Regions from separate parts of the Enterobacter cloacae subsp. cloacae ATCC 13047 genome, predicted to be linked through region 1. Evidence: predicted binding sites of a transcription regulator. Region 1 holds the regulator's gene; each other region holds the start of a gene.
The links. Region 1 encodes CRP, which controls carbon source genes, mostly activating them, when cyclic AMP is high. Its sites were predicted from a motif close to ATGTGANNNNNNTCACAT; they were not measured.
Positions count from the first base shown of each region.

Region 2: ECL_RS09825 (iron-containing alcohol dehydrogenase) is a predicted target of CRP. The motif match lies at 910-927, and genes of this name have one in related genera.
Region 3: cdd (cytidine deaminase) is a predicted target of CRP. The motif match lies at 1,276-1,293, and genes of this name have one in related genera.
Region 4: azuC (stress response protein AzuC) is a predicted target of CRP. The motif match lies at 1,240-1,257, and genes of this name have one in related genera.

Region 1 is NC_014121.1:4,841,092-4,843,295, forward strand. Features, by position in the region: gene ECL_RS23620 (IS4 family transposase) at 1-27, shown strand, start outside; gene ECL_RS23625 (OsmC family protein) at 123-527, opposite strand; gene crp (cAMP-activated global transcriptional regulator CRP) at 838-1,470, shown strand; gene ECL_RS23635 (YccS/YhfK family putative transporter) at 1,528-2,204, shown strand, end outside.
Region 2 is NC_014121.1:2,032,965-2,035,168, reverse strand. Features, by position in the region: gene ECL_RS09825 (iron-containing alcohol dehydrogenase) at 1-810, opposite strand, end outside; gene dtnK (D-threonate kinase) at 984-2,201, shown strand; gene ECL_RS09815 (D-threonate 4-phosphate dehydrogenase) at 2,194-2,204, shown strand, end outside.
Region 3 is NC_014121.1:3,532,373-3,534,576, forward strand. Features, by position in the region: gene ECL_RS17085 (CidA/LrgA family protein) at 132-530, shown strand; gene ECL_RS17090 (CidB/LrgB family autolysis modulator) at 527-1,222, shown strand; gene cdd (cytidine deaminase) at 1,352-2,204, shown strand, end outside.
Region 4 is NC_014121.1:1,406,485-1,408,688, forward strand. Features, by position in the region: gene yecR (YecR family lipoprotein) at 1-321, opposite strand, end outside; gene ECL_RS06840 (RpiB/LacA/LacB family sugar-phosphate isomerase) at 576-1,214, shown strand; gene azuC (stress response protein AzuC) at 1,338-1,421, shown strand; gene ECL_RS06850 (DUF2766 family protein) at 1,530-1,781, shown strand; gene ECL_RS06855 (anaerobic C4-dicarboxylate transporter) at 1,829-2,204, opposite strand, start outside.

The sequences.
Region 1 (2,204 bases):
AAAAAGCTGGGAAAAGAGTACCAGTAATATGGTCATGGTGGCATGACCATATTACTGGGGATCCCTCAGCCCGGTGGGAGAGGGTTAGGGTGAGGGCATCAACACGCACGATGCCCCATCAATCACGCCTCGATCACTTCATACGAATGGGTAATTTTTACCGCTTTCTCCAGCATTAACGCCACAGAGCAGTATTTCTCCGCAGACAGATCCACCGCGCGTGAGACGGCAGCATCTTTCAGCGCGTTCCCGGTGACAACAAAATGCAGGTTAATGTGCGTGAACAGGCGTGGCGCCTCTTCGCGACGTTCTGACGTGAGCTTGACTTCACAGTCGGTCACATCATGACGGCCCTTTTGCAGAATCGACACCACGTCAATCGCGCTGCATCCACCTGCCGCCATCAGCACCATTTCCATTGGGCTGGGTGCTTTATCGCCGGAGTTACCGTCCATCAAAATCTGGTGTCCCGACGAGGACTCGCCCAGGAACGTTAAACCTTCTACCCATTTCACGCGCGCTTGCATATTCATTAGCTCCAACGTTGCATTTTTGGTGACAGATTACGCGTGCGTTACATTTCTCGCAATGGAAGGCGACCTGCGTCATGCTGAAGCGAGACACCAGGAGACACGCGGCGAAAGCTATGCTAAAACACTCTGGATGCTACAGTAATACATTGACGTTACACATGTATGCAGAGGACATCAAACTTTACTGGCTGCGAAACGTTACGACAGCCGACTTCCCAGGTATGGGTAAGAATTCGATTGCAACCCCAGAGTCCGGATGCATCTTATGACTCTGGTGACAGCTTATAACAGAGGATAACAGCGCATGGTGCTTGGCAAACCGCAAACAGACCCGACTCTCGAATGGTTCTTGTCTCATTGCCACATTCATAAGTACCCATCGAAGAGCACGCTGATTCACCAGGGTGAAAAAGCGGAAACGTTGTATTACATCGTCAAAGGCTCGGTGGCAGTGCTGATCAAAGATGAAGAAGGGAAAGAGATGATCCTTTCTTATCTGAACCAGGGCGATTTTATCGGTGAACTGGGCCTGTTTGAAGAAGGCCAGGAACGTAGCGCCTGGGTTCGTGCAAAGACAGCATGTGAAGTGGCTGAAATTTCCTACAAGAAATTCCGTCAGTTGATTCAGGTTAACCCTGACATCCTGATGCGTCTTTCTTCGCAGATGGCTCGCCGTCTGCAGGTGACATCAGAGAAAGTGGGTAACCTCGCCTTCCTGGACGTGACCGGCCGTATCGCGCAGACCCTGCTGAACCTGGCGAAACAGCCAGACGCTATGACCCACCCTGACGGCATGCAAATTAAAATTACCCGCCAGGAAATTGGTCAGATCGTCGGTTGCTCCCGTGAAACAGTGGGCCGTATCCTGAAAATGCTGGAAGATCAGAACCTGATCTCCGCCCACGGTAAAACCATCGTGGTTTACGGAACCCGTTAATCCCGATAAAACGGCGTGCCATCGCAAGGTGTCACGCCGTTTTTGTCTCTACTCCCCATGTGGCGCAGGCTGATTTATCACCCGGAAGTTAACTACGCACTGCGACAAACGCTGGTGTTGTGCCTTCCTGTGGCCGTGGGCCTGATCCTTGGGCATCTTCAGCAGGGGCTGCTGTTTTCACTGGTTCCCGCCTGCTGCAACATTGCCGGTCTCGACACCCCGCATAAGCGTTTTTTCAAACGTCTGATTATCGGCGGTTCGCTGTTTGCCGGGTGTAGCCTGGCCGTGCAGCTTTTGCTGGCCCGCGATATTCCGCTGCCGCTAATCCTGAGCGTGCTGGCGATGACGCTGGGGGTGACCGCCGAAATCAGTTCGCTGCACGCGCGGTTACTGCCCGCCTCACTCATCGCGGCCATCTTTACCCTGAGTCTCGCAGGTAACATGCCAGTGTGGGAGCCGCTGCTGATCTACGCCCTCGGTACGCTATGGTATGGCCTGTTTAACTGGTTCTGGTTCTGGCTGTGGCGGGAACAACCGCTGCGTGAATCCCTGAGCCTGCTCTATGTCCAGCTTGCGGAGTACTGCGAAGCCAAATACACACTGCTGACCCAGCATACCGACCCGGAAAAATCGCTACCGCCGCTGCTGACGCGCCAGCAGAAGGTGGTGGATCTGATAAGCCAGTGCTACCAGCAACTGCATATGCTGGCCGCCAACAAGAACCACGAATATAA
Region 2 (2,204 bases), 2.5 Mb from region 1:
CGGCAGGTGATATTTCCCGCCAAGCGGATAAGACAGGGCGTGAACCAGGTGTGTGCCGGCATGCGCAATCGCGACCCCGCCGTAATAAGAGGCCCACAGCATTTCCAGCTTTGCCAGCAGGTTGCCCGGCTCAGCGCAGGCCGTTTCGATGTTCTTCAGCAGCTTAGCGAGCCCGGTCAACGCCGCGTTATCGCTGACCGGGTTGGCGACCGTGGCGGTGAAGCACTCAATCAGATGGCACAGGGCATCGATGCCGGTGGAGGAGGCAATATGCGCGGGCATGCTGGTGGTCAATTCCGGCAGCAGGGCGACGTAATCGGGCAGCAGGACCGGAGAGATAATACCGACCTTCGTGTTTTGCTCCGGTATCGCCAGAATAGCGTTCGGCGTGGCTTCTGACCCGGTTCCGGCGGTGGCGGGGATCAGAAGTGAGGAGATGCGTGCCACCGGTTTTACCCCTGCCAGCAGGCTGTCCAGCCCCGGTGACAGCGGGTGACAAAGCACGGAGAGCAGTTTCGCCACATCCAGTACGCTGCCGCCGCCGATCCCAACCACGACATCAAACGATCCGCTGTTTAATCCCGCGAGCAACTGGCTGACATCGTGGTGGGAGGGTTCAGGCGGCACCGTGTCAATCACCGTGACGCGGCGGTTGCCCTCTTCAAGAATTGAACGGATCTGTGTTGCCGCCTCCAGACGCGCAATGTTGCCGTCCGTAACCAGCAAGAGCTGCGCGTTTTCGGTGAGTAATGGCCTGATGGCGGCGAGCGCATTTGCGCCGCTAATAATGGTGCTGTTGAGGGTAACCACGCTTTTCTCCTGTCTTTGTGTCCATGATTAAATTCGCTCAATTAAGACGCTTCATGGTCATCGTGTGGCTAAATTTATAATTTATTCGCAAACTGATTAACTTGATCTTGCTCACATATAATCAATCGTGATTGAATATAATCATTAGCAGGAAAAACGAGCCCGGAGTGGGAATGAAAGAGAACAACCTGTTCAAAGACGTCGTTGTCGTTGCAGATGACTTTACCGGTGCAAACGATGCGGGTGTCAGCCTGGCGCTGAGAGGTAAGAAGGTCAGCGTGGCATTCCACACCCCCTTTACCCAGCCGGTGGATGCACTGGTTATTAATACCGATTCCCGTGCGCTGCGGGCAGCAGAGGCGGCCGAAAAAGTGGCCGTACTAGGGGCGGATCTTGCGGATGCGCACTGGCTCATCAAAAAGATTGATTCCACACTGCGCGGCAATGTAGGGGCAGAAACAGGCGTCCTTAAGGCAGTAAGCGGCAAACGGCAGGTGATTGTGGCGCCAGCGTATCCCGCGGCAGGGCGGATCACACGTCACGGCAGGTGTCTGGTGAACGGCATTCCGGTGGATGAAACCGAATTCGCCAGCGATCCGAAAACGCCCGTCCCGTCTGCCACGATTGCTGACCTGTTTACCGACGTGAGTTGTCAATCCGTGACGGTAAACACGCTGGCAGCCGAACTGGCGCAGGGAACGGAGTGGCTCATTGTCGATGCCCAGTGTGACGAGGATCTGGACGCCATTATTGCCGCCGCGCTGACCTGCCCGCAGACACCGCTGCTGGTCGGGTCGGCCGGGTTATGTGATGCGCTGGCACGCCATCTCGCCCCCGTGAACCGTCAGCAACTGCTGGCGTTGGTGGGATCAATGAGTGAGATCGCTCAGCGTCAGATTGCGCTGGCCGCTGTAGAGCCTGCGGTTTCGTCGGTGTTTATTGATATTAATGATGTGCTGAACGGGGAGACGGCGAGCGCGCTCATGCGCATCACGCAGGCCCTGAAGGCGGGCCGTCACTGCATCGTTCATACCTGCCCGGACCATGAGGCGCGACATCAGGTTGAACGGCTTTGCGCGCAGTATCAAATGACCCGGACCGAACTGGGTGAAACGATCTGCGCCTTCCTGGGAGAGATTACCCGAGAGGCACTGACGGCATGTCCGCCGGATGCGTTGTATGTCTCAGGCGGCGATGTGGCAATGGCCGTCGCCAGCGCGCTTGATGCGCAAGGATTTGAAATTACAGGGCGCGTCGCAGGATGCGTCCCTTACGGCAAATTTCTGGGTTGTGCCTGGCACCAGCCGGTAATGACCAAAGCAGGGGGCTTCGGAAAAGAAGAGACGCTGCTTGAGGTGTTGCATTTTATCGAGGAGAGACTGAGTGACTAACAT
Region 3 (2,204 bases), 1.3 Mb from region 1:
GCTCTGTATGTATGTTGAAAGCACGACGTTCTATTCTGGAATGACGGGTATGCTTAAAATTCATGATGTGATCCATGGCACACTTTCGGGTTTAATTGTATGATGAATGCGTTTCAGCAAGGATTTTAACCATGAGAAAATCATTGAACATTATCTGGCAATATCTGCGCGCATTCGTCCTGATTTACGCCTGCCTGTACGCCGGGATTTTCATCGCTTCCCTGCTTCCTATCACCATTCCCGGCAGCATTATCGGCATGCTGATCCTCTTTGTTCTGCTGGCGTTGCAAATTCTGCCCGCTAAGTGGGTCAACCTCGGCTGCTTCGTTCTTATTCGCTATATGGCGCTGCTGTTCGTGCCGATTGGCGTCGGGGTCATGCAGTACTTCGATCTGCTTAAAGCCCAGTTCGGCCCGATTGTCGTCTCCTGCGCGGTCAGTACGCTGGTGGTTTTCCTTGTGGTGAGCTGGAGTTCGCATCTGGTACATGGCGAACGTAAAGTGGTTGGACAGAAAGGAACAAAACAATGATGGCCAATATCTGGTGGTCGCTGCCATTAACCCTGGCGGTGTTCTTCGCGGCGCGCAAACTTGCCGCCCGGTTCAAGATGCCGCTGCTTAACCCGTTGCTGGTGGCGATGGTGGTGATTATCCCGTTCCTGCTGCTTACCGGTATTCCTTACGAACGCTACTTTGCCGGCAGCAAAATTTTAAACGACCTGCTACAACCCGCCGTGGTCGCGCTCGCATTTCCTTTATATGAACAGCTGCACCAGATCCGCGCCCGCTGGAAATCCATTATTACCATCTGTTTTGTGGGGAGCCTGGTGGCGATGATCACCGGTACTTCAGTCGCACTGCTGATGGGGGCCTCTGCGCAAATTGCCGCCTCTATTCTGCCGAAATCGGTAACCACGCCTATCGCCATGGCCGTGGGCGGTAGCCTCGGCGGCATTCCTGCCATCAGCGCCATGTGCGTGATCTTTGTCGGCATACTGGGCGCCGTGTTTGGCCATACCCTGCTCAATGTCATGCGCATTCATACTAAAGCCGCACGCGGTCTGGCGATGGGCACCGCGTCGCACGCGCTGGGCACCGCCCGCTGTGCGGAGCTGGATTACCAGGAGGGGGCGTTCAGCTCGCTGGCACTGGTGATCTGCGGAATCATGACCTCGCTGATGGCGCCGTTCATTTTCCCCGTGATTCTGGCGGTGATGGGCTAAAATTTGCGATGCGTCGCGCAAATTTCATTTTGTTTTCATAAGTTGCATACATAATGAGATATGGATCACATATAAAGCCCCAGCGGCTCCGTACACTACCGATCCATTAACCTTTATGAGGCAAACGCCATGCATCCACGTTTTCAAGCGGCTTTCGCCCGGCTTGCAGAGAAATTGCAATCAGCTCTGGCCCCGATTCTGGCGGATGAGCATTTCCCCGCCCTGCTCACCGCTGAGCAGATCACCACGCTGAAACAGGCCACGGATCTTGACGAAGACGCGCTGGCTTTCGCATTGCTGCCGCTGGCTGCCGCCTGTGCACGTGCCGATCTTTCCCACTTTAACGTTGGCGCCATTGCGCGCGGCGTCAGCGGAACCTGGTACTTCGGCGGAAACATGGAGTTCCTGGGCGCAACCATGCAGCAGACTGTTCATGCGGAACAGAGCGCCATCAGCCACGCCTGGCTGCGCGGCGAAAAGGCCCTGAGCGCCATTACCGTGAACTACACCCCGTGCGGGCACTGCCGTCAGTTTATGAATGAACTGAACAGCGGGCTGCAGCTGCGCATCAATCTGCCGGGTCGCGCGCCGCACACGCTGGGCGACTACCTGCCTGACGCCTTTGGTCCGAAAGATCTTGAAATCAAAACCCTGCTGATGGACGAGCAGGATCACGGTTACACGCTGACCGGTGATGACCTGACCCAGGCGGCCATTCGCGCTGCCAACAAGAGCCATACGCCGTACAGCAAATCCCCGAGCGGCGTGGCACTGCAATGCCGCGATGGGCGTATTTTTAGCGGCAGCTATGCCGAAAACGCCGCGTTTAACCCAACGCTGCCACCGCTGCAGGGCGCACTGAACCTGCTGAGTCTGAACGGCTATGACTACCCGGATATTCAGCGCGCCATTCTGGCAGAAATTGCCGATGCACCGCTGATTCAATGGGATGCCACCGCCGCCACCCTGAAAGCGCTGGGCT
Region 4 (2,204 bases), 1.9 Mb from region 1:
GGTGGCCGGTTTAACAGCATAACCCATGCATTTGTACTGAATGGTCACGCTCTCGTTCAGACACAGTGAGCCGCTAATCAGGGTGCAGGTTTTAATGGGCTGCCCATAGGAGGAGGCGGTGGCATATCCCATGCCCTGGCACGCTTTGGTTGCGGTGCCGTTATTCACATATTCATCAGACCAGGCGTTTTGCAGGGCGGCCTGACCATAGTCAAGGCGGACTATGCCATTTGGCGCATCCAGACTGCTCACCTGTGCCTGGCGGTTGATGCTACATCCCGCGAGCAGCAGGACCGTGCCGACAACGAAGACTCTTTTCATGGTTCGCTCTGAGTGGAGGGAAATACGTTATCGTACCGCTCGCTGTCCGCCGCAATGCCCTGAATAGCCGGACAATCTGCCCTTTCTCTTTGCAACGGGCCGGGCTCAGACCTGTCATCAACAAAAATGTGAGTCCCCTTTGGTTTTTTAAAACAATCTTTCATTTAATTTGAAAGTGCGTTTGTGTGATAGTAGGGTGAAGATGAAAAGGTATCCATGATGGGCTCGCCCGCAACGCATTCAGGAGAGAGACAATGAAAATCGCACTGATGATGGAAAACAGCCAGGCCGCAAAAAATCCAGTGATTCTGAAAGAGTTAAAAACGGTCGCCGATGAAAAAGGGTTCCCGGTGTATAACGTTGGCATGAGCGATGAGAACGACCATCATCTGACCTATATCCATCTGGGGATCATGGCGAGCATTTTGCTCAATGCGAAGGCCGTTGATTTTGTGGTGACTGGGTGTGGAACGGGCCAGGGGGCGTTGATGTCGCTGAACATCCACCCGGGCGTGATCTGCGGTTACTGTATCGACCCTGCAGATGCGTTTCTCTTCGCCCAGATAAACAACGGTAACGCGCTTGCCCTGCCGTTTGCCAAAGGCTTCGGCTGGGGCGCAGAGCTGAACGTTCGCTTTATTTTCGAAAAAGCGTTCACCGGCCGCAAGGGAGAAGGTTATCCGCCAGAGCGCAAAGAGCCTCAGGTACGTAATGCGGGGATCCTGAATCAGGTGAAAGCGGCTGTGGTCAAAGAGAACTATCTGGACACGCTGCGGGCAATCGATCCTGAGCTGGTAAAAACCGCCGTTTCCGGCCAGCGCTTCCAGCAGTGCTTCTTTGAAAACTGCCAGGACAAAGAGATCGAGGCTTTCGTGCGCGAGATTGTCGGCTAACACGCGTAGTTGAATACAGAAAAAATTGTGATGTGAGTCACAAAAATATTGATTTTTGTGATGGTGGTCATATTATAGGCACATTGACGATAAAGTTGTATAACAAGTTAATGGAGCATCACAATGAAACTGCGCAAAATCCTCAAAAGCATGTGGGCTAACTACTGCAACACCTTCAAAGACGTGCCGCCTGGCGCGATGTTCTGATAAAAAAACCTGCTTCGGCAGGTTTTTTTATGCCTGCAACCACCAGAAGGGAGATGAAAGGGGGCGTGTTTTGTTACTATGGCGGCCTTTGAATAAGGAGAAACCCCCATGCCTCAAAACCTGAGCGCCGATCAGGAACTGGTATCTGATGTTGTCGCATGCCAGCTGGTCATCAAACAGATCCTTGATGTCTTAGATGTTATCGCGCCGGTGGAAGTGCGCGAGAAGATGTCTACCCAGCTGAAAAACATCGATTTTTCCAGCCATCCCGCTGCGGCTGACCCGGTTACGCTTCGGGCGATCCAGAAAGCCATCGCGCTGATTGAGCTGAGATTCACGCCGCAGGGTGAATCTCACTGATAGCGCGCAACGTGAGAAGGGCGACAGTGCCTGTCGCCCGAAAGCGTTTAAAAGAAGGTCTGTACCAGCAGATAACTCGCCGCGCACGCACAGCTCACGCCAATTATCCCAGGTAGAATAAAGCTGTGGTTGATAATAAATTTGCCGATACGAGTTGTCCCTGAACGGTCAAACCCGATGCAGGCCAAATCGCTTGGGTAGGTGGGCAGAACAAAATAGCCATACGACGCCGGGAAGAAAGCGATCAACATTTTCGGATCGATACCCAGCATTAACCCCATCGGCGCCACGGCCGTCAGCGCTGCCGCCTGGCTGTTCACCAGTTTAGAGACCAGGAAAAGCACGATGGCGTAGGTCCACGGATGGCTTTTCACGACCCCTTCCAGCGCCAGTTTTAGCTCGTCGAGATGCGCCTGGAAAAAG